2 linked regions of the Phyllobacterium zundukense genome follow. The protein of the gene in region 1 interacts with the protein of each later gene in a pairwise test. Links are inferred from orthologs where the notes say so. Each region holds a gene or a part of one and is shown on either strand. Other genes may lie near its edges. The genes, in order: leuS and ligA.

Evidence for each region.
Region 2: the proteins of leuS (region 1) and ligA interact in binary tests that used the Escherichia coli proteins (3 or more experiments, as listed by UniProt). The link is inferred for Phyllobacterium zundukense from one-to-one orthologs.

The regions. Positions count from the first base shown.
Region 1 is NZ_CP104973.1:1,387,164-1,390,676, forward strand. The notes cover bases 272-3,463. They hold leuS (leucine--tRNA ligase), read left to right. Parts: upstream 272-644; coding sequence 645-3,263; downstream 3,264-3,463. Other genes in these bases: N8E88_RS19180 (YggS family pyridoxal phosphate-dependent enzyme), read right to left, coding at 272-512; lptE (LPS assembly lipoprotein LptE), read left to right, coding at 3,382-3,463. In the rest of the region: more of N8E88_RS19180, read right to left, coding at 1-271; more of lptE, read left to right, coding at 3,464-3,513.
Region 2 is NZ_CP104973.1:2,374,689-2,377,921, reverse strand. What follows is about bases 81-2,992. They hold ligA (NAD-dependent DNA ligase LigA), read right to left. Parts: upstream 2,653-2,992; coding sequence 508-2,652; downstream 81-507. Other genes in these bases: N8E88_RS24015 (DUF2461 domain-containing protein), read right to left, coding at 81-511. Also shown: more of N8E88_RS24015, read right to left, coding at 1-80; DNA repair protein RecN, read right to left, coding at 3,034-3,233. UniProt on the Escherichia coli protein: DNA ligase that catalyzes the formation of phosphodiester linkages between 5'-phosphoryl and 3'-hydroxyl groups in double-stranded DNA using NAD as a coenzyme and as the energy source for the reaction.

The sequences.
Region 1 (3,513 bases):
TTTTCATCGGCAGGCGGAATGCACATCAGGCCCTCGATTATCAGGCCATGCACTTCGCGGCAGCGCGTTATGAAGGCCAACGCTTCCTTAGGTTCTATACCGGCTTTCTGGGGTTCCGAGCCGGTGTTGACTTGAACGAAGAGTTTCGGAAAGCGATTCTGTTTCTTCATTTCCACGGCCAGAGTTGAGGCAATCTTCTCGCGATCGACAGTTTCGATCACATCAAAAAGAGCGACAGCTTCCTGCGCTTTGTTGGATTGCAGCGGGCCGATCAGGTGCAATTCGATATCCGGGAAATCGGTACGCAGGTATGGCCATTTCGCCAGAGCTTCCTGTACGCGATTTTCACCGAAAACGCGCTGCCCGGCTTCGATAACCGGGCGAATCGCGTCGGCATCAAAAGTCTTGGAAACCGCTACCAATGTTACCGAGCCCTCCGAACGGTTGGCCTCGACCTCGGCCTTGCGGATTTCGCTCTGAACGGCAAAAAGTTGTTCAACGGCATTGGGCATGGCGCAGTTGAGTCCTATTTATGATACACGAGCCCGGTTTTCGCGGGTTCCTTCAGCTTCAAATGGTTGACGGTCCCACCAATCCATGGTGAAGGTCCCGCAACCATTATCCTTTGCAAGAGAATCCCGTTCATGGCAACCGAACGATACAATCCCCGTGTAGCCGAAAAGCATTGGCAGAAGGTTTGGGATGACGCCAAACTTTTCGAAACGCCGAATGATGATCCGCGTGACCCGTATTACGTGCTTGAGATGTTCCCCTATCCTTCGGGCCGCATCCATATGGGACATGTGCGCAACTATGCGATGGGCGATGTCGTTGCACGCTACAAGCGCGCCAAGGGATTCAATGTGCTGCATCCGATGGGCTGGGACGCTTTCGGCATGCCTGCCGAAAACGCTGCGATGCAGAACAAGGTTCACCCGAAGACCTGGACTTACCAGAACATCGCGACCATGCGCAGCCAGCTCAAATCCATGGGGCTGTCGCTCGACTGGTCACGCGAGTTCGCAACCTGTGACGTCGAATATTACCATCGCCAGCAGATGCTGTTTCTCGATTTCGTCGAGAAGGGCTTGGTGACGCGGAAATCCTCCAAGGTCAACTGGGATCCGGAGGATATGACGGTCCTTGCCAATGAACAGGTCATAGACGGGCGCGGATGGCGCTCCGGTGCGCTGGTCGAACAGCGTGAGCTAACGCAATGGTTCTTCAAGATCACCGATTTCAATGAGGAATTGCTGAGCGCGCTGGACGATCTCGACCAATGGCCCGACAAGGTGCGGCTGATGCAACGCAACTGGATCGGCAAGTCGGAAGGCATGCTGATCCGCTGGGCGCTGGATGATAAGTCACGGTTCGGCGACGAGAATGAGATCGAGGTTTATACGACACGTCCCGATACGCTGTTCGGTGCGTCGTTCATTGCTATAGCTGCGGATCATCCGCTCGCCAAGAGGGCTGCGGAAACCAATGCGGCGCTGGCGAAGTTCAACGAGGAATGCCGTCACGCCGGCACGTCCGTTGTTGCGCTGGAGACCGCTGAGAAGAGGGGCTTCGACACCGGCCTGCGCGTCAAGCATCCGTTTGATCCGAATTGGAAGCTGCCGGTTTACGTCGCAAATTTTGTCTTGATGGACTACGGCACGGGCGCGATCTTCGGCTGCCCGTCGGGCGATCAGCGCGATTTGGACTTTGCCAACAAATATGGCCTGCCTGTGGTGCCCGTGGTGATGCCCGCGGACGCTGATGCAGCGACATTCCAGATCACCGAGACGGCCTATGTCGATGACGGGGTGATGATCAATTCGCAGTTCCTTGATGGCATGACGCCTGCCGCGGCATTTGAGCAGGTGGCGAACCGGCTGGAAAAGCAGACGATCGGCAACCGGCCGCAAGGTGAACGGAAGGTCAACTTCCGCCTGCGCGACTGGGGCATTTCGCGCCAGCGCTACTGGGGTTGCCCGATCCCGATGATCCATTGTGACGATTGCGGTGTGGTTCCGGTACCGAAGATCGATCTGCCGGTCAAGCTACCGGACGATGTCGAGTTCGACCGTCCCGGTAATCCGCTCGACCGTCATCCGACCTGGCGACACGTGAACTGTCCGCAGTGCGGCAAGGCTGCGCGTCGTGAAACCGACACGATGGATACGTTCGTCGATTCCTCCTGGTACTTTGCCCGCTTTACGGCGCCTTGGGAGAATGAGCCCACCGATCCGAAGATCGCCAATCACTGGTTGCCGGTCGATCAATATATCGGCGGCATCGAGCATGCGATCCTGCATCTGCTCTATTCGCGCTTCTTTACCCGGGCGATGAAGATAGCGGGGCATCTCGATATAAGCGAACCGTTCAAGGGCATGTTTACCCAAGGCATGGTGGTGCACGAGACATACAAGGGCAAGGACGGCTGGGTTATGCCAGCAGAGGTCAAGGTCGAAGAGAGTGACGGCAAGCGCCGCGGGATCTTGATGGAGACAGGGGAAGAGATCGAGATCGGCCCGATCGAGAAGATGTCGAAGTCGAAGAAGAATGTGGTCGATCCGGACGATATAATCGCTTCTTATGGCGCCGATACGGCGCGCTGGTTCATGTTGTCCGATTCGCCGCCAGAACGGGATGTGATCTGGACGGAAGCCGGCGTCGAAGGTGCGCACCGATTCGTTCAGCGCGTCTGGCGATTGATCTCCGAAGCTGCAGAAGTGCTGAAGACTGCTGAGCCTGCCGCCGCCTCCGAGGGCGAAGCGCTGCAGGTTTCAAAAGCCGCGCACAAGACAGTGAAGGCTGTCGGCGAGGACATTGAAAAGCTGGCGTTCAACAAGGCGGTCGCCCGTCTCTATGAACTGGTGAATATTTTGTCCGGTCCCCTGCAGAAAATCGCCGCCGGGGAAGCTGACAAGGCAATGATCGCCGCGTGCCGCGAAGCGACCAACATGCTAATCGCCATGATTGCGCCGATGATGCCGCATCTGGCTGAAGAGTGTTGGAAAGCGCTGAACGGCAAGGATCTTATCGCACATCAGCCATGGCCAACCTATGATGAGGCGCTGATCGTCGAGAACGATGTGACGCTGCCGGTGCAGATCAACGGCAAGAAGCGTGGTGATTTGACAATTGCCCGAGATGCGGATCAATTGGCGGTCGAAAAAGCCGCCCTCGCGCTTGATTTCGTCAGGGCCGCGTTGAATGGTAATCCGCCAAAGAAAGTCATTATTGTACCGCAGAGGATCATCAATGTCGTTGCCTGATCGTTTTCAGCCAGGATCGCGTTCCGGGCGTCTGTTGTTGCGGGTCTGCGTTCTCGGAATGGCTCTCATTGCCGGAGGGTGCCAAGTGAGGCCGCTGTATTCGACTCCGAGCCCTACAGTGACTGGAAGCGTCAACGACAACATACGCTCGAAGCTTGCCGGCGTCTCGATCAACCAGCCCGGCGACCGCGTGACGCAGGAAGTGCGCAACAACCTGATTTTCCTGTTTGCCGGCGGCGCCGGAGAACCA
Region 2 (3,233 bases), 990 kb from region 1 along the record:
GCGTACGCTTCAATGCGTCCGTATCTTTCATCGCCAGCCCATTTTTCTTGAGCGCCTTGACCATGGCGCGATAGTTTTCCGGCTTTTCGACTATGGCCTTGCGCATCGCCAGCAGGAGTTCCGGTTTTTGCTGCCACCATGCGACAGCGGCATAGCAGCCGCGATAATCTTCGTGGCCGATGCAGACATAGAAACAGCCGCTTTCGGCCCACTTTGTGCCGTCTGGCGAAAGAAGTGCGGACAAGTGGCGGTTATACGGGCTCTTGTCTTTGGAAAAGCGCACATCGCGCTTGATACGGAACTGCGACTTCTTGCGATCGCCCCGGAACGGCAGACCCGCCTTTTCGAACCGGGCCATCAGATCTTCAACCAGATCGCCCAGCGGTTCATAAAGATGAGCCTCAAATATATCCTTGTTCTCCAGAAACCATTCGCGGTTCTGGTGAAAATCGAGCGCTTTCAGAAAAGGCAAAGCCTTTTCGCCGAAGCCTTTGAAAACCACGTCGCTCATGCGCCCACCAGTGTAAACCAGGAATCCTCATCGATGACTTCAATGCCGAGAGTCTGGGCCTGCGCAAGTTTCGATCCCGCTCCGGGCCCTGCCACCACGAGATCGGTTTTCTTGGAGACGGAACCCGCCGTCTTGGCGCCATAACGTTCGGCCATAGCCTTGGCCTCGTCGCGCGACATCCTCTCGAGTGACCCGGTGAAGACGATGGTCTTGCCTGCCACCGGCGAGTGGCTCACGGTTCTGACTTCCTCATCGAGCGGCGTGACTTCGGCGAGCAGCGCATCGAGAGCGTGGCGATTGTGCTCCTCGGCATAGAAATCGACCAGCGCCTCGGCGACAATGCTACCGATGCCTTCGACTTCGTTCAGCTCGCGCCACGCATCATTGCCCTTGTCGGCTTTATCTCTGGGGGGGTTGGCAGCCATGGCCACACTGGCAAGCGCATCATAGGAGCGATAGGCTCGGGCGAGCCGCTTGGCATTGACCTCACCCACATGGCGAATGCCAAGCGCGTAAACAAAGCGGCTCAGCGAAACTTCGCGCCGGTCGTCGATCGCGTCGTAGAGCTTCTTGACTGAAGTTGCGCCAAAACCATCGATGTTTTCGAGCTTGGTTAGCGAGTCGGCTTGACGTTTCTTCAATGTGAAAATATCGGCAGGAGTACCGATATGCAGCGCCGGATCTTCCGATTTGAAGAAGAACTCCACCTGTTTCTCGCCGAGGCCCTCTATATCGAAGGCGTTGCGCGAGACGAAATGCCGGATGCGCTCCACCGCCTGCGCCGGGCAGATCAACCCGCCCGTGCAGCGCCGCACCGCCTCGCCTTCCTCGCGCACCGCGTGGGAACCGCAGGCGGGGCAAATATCCGGGAATTTATAGGGCGTCGTTCCGCGCGGCTTGTCGGCGACGATATCGACAATCTGCGGGATGACATCGCCTGCACGCTGCACCACGACCGTATCGCCAATGCGCAGGTCCCGCCCCTCACGGATCGGCTGGCCATTCTGACCGATACCCTTGATGTAGTCTTCGTTGTGCAGGGTCACATTGGTGACGACCACCCCGCCAACCGTGACAGGCTCAAGCCGAGCGACCGGTGTCAGCGCGCCGGTACGTCCGACCTGAATGTCGATACCCTTGAGGATCGTCATCGCCCGCTCGGCCGGGAATTTATGTGCTATTGCCCAGCGCGGGCTGCGCGAGACAAAGCCGAGACGCTGCTGCAGCGCCAGCTCATCGACCTTGTACACCACGCCATCGATATCGTAGCCGAGCAGCGCCCGCTGTTCCTCGATCTGGTGATAGTGCTTCACCAGTGCTTCTACCGTCTCGAACCGTTGCATCAGCGGATTGACGCGGAAGTCATAGGATTTGAATGCTTCGACCATACCCATTTGCGTCTTGGCAGGCATGTCGCTGACCTCGCCCCAGGCATAGGCAAAGAATTGCAGCGGCCGCGAAGCAGTGATCGTGGGGTCGAGCTGGCGCAAGGAACCCGCTGCCGCATTACGCGGATTGGCGAAAATCTGCTTGCCATCCTTGGCTTGCCGCTCGTTCAACGCAGCGAAATCCGCGTGGCTCATATAGACCTCGCCGCGCACCTCCAGCACCTCCGGCGGTTTGCCGCTGAGCACATTGGGGATACTCGCAACTGTCCGGGCGTTGAGCGTAACGTTTTCGCCTGTGGTGCCGTCGCCGCGGGTCGCCGCCGTCACCAGCCTGCCAAGCTCATAGCGCAAGGAAAGCGACAGGCCATCGATCTTGGGTTCCGCCGTAATGCCTATTTTCGCCTCGGCTCCAAGCTTGAGAAACCTGCGGATGCGGCCGACGAAATCCTCGACGTCGCTGTCATGAAAGGCATTATCCAGCGACAGCATCGGAATTGAATGGGTCACCTTGCCGAACTTTTCCGATGCGACGGCACCAACTTTGTTCGATGGCGAGTCCTCACGCTTCAGATGCGGAAAACGCTGTTCGATTGCGAGATTGCGGCGGCGCAGCGCATCGTACTCGGCGTCCGAGATGATCGGAGCGTCTTCCGTATTGTAGCGGTAGTCGTGCTGGGCAATCTCGGCTGCAAGGCGGCCAAGCTCCTCGGTGGCGTCCGCCTCGCTCAACTGTTCTACGGGAATATCTGCCATGTTTTGTCCGACGCTGAAAATACGGATTCGGGCGGGAGATTAGGGTCAGGACTCATTGATCTGATCGAAATGGTAGGAGGCCATTTGTTCGGATACGAGGAGCAAAGGCGATGGCAATGTTTATCCATTGTCGAGCCTTTGCGACAAAGTAGCCGGGCAAATGGACCCTATCCTGCGGACGCCGAAACGGCTGCAAGCTGCAGTGTCGAACTGCTCGGCCGGGGGAAAGACCCCGCCCTTCACATCTCTCCTCGCACCTTCTTGCCGTTTCATGCGCCATTTCGATCATATCAATGAGTCCTGACCCTAGCGTAAGAGAATTGGAAAAGCATCGTTCAAAGTGCGCATCCGACGCAACAGCAGCCAGTTCCTGACATCAGGCTAAATCACTGCCGCGTTTTCCCGGAGCAACCGCACTGCTGCTGCGCGCGCTTCATCGGTGACGCTGGCGCCGGCCAGCATGCGGGCGATTTCTTCCTGCCTGTCGCCGGTTTCCATCGCCCGTATGGATGTCGCCACGCGGTCATTGCCAGCGGCCGCCTTGGCGATGAGGAAATGCGTCTGAGCTCGCGCGGCAACCT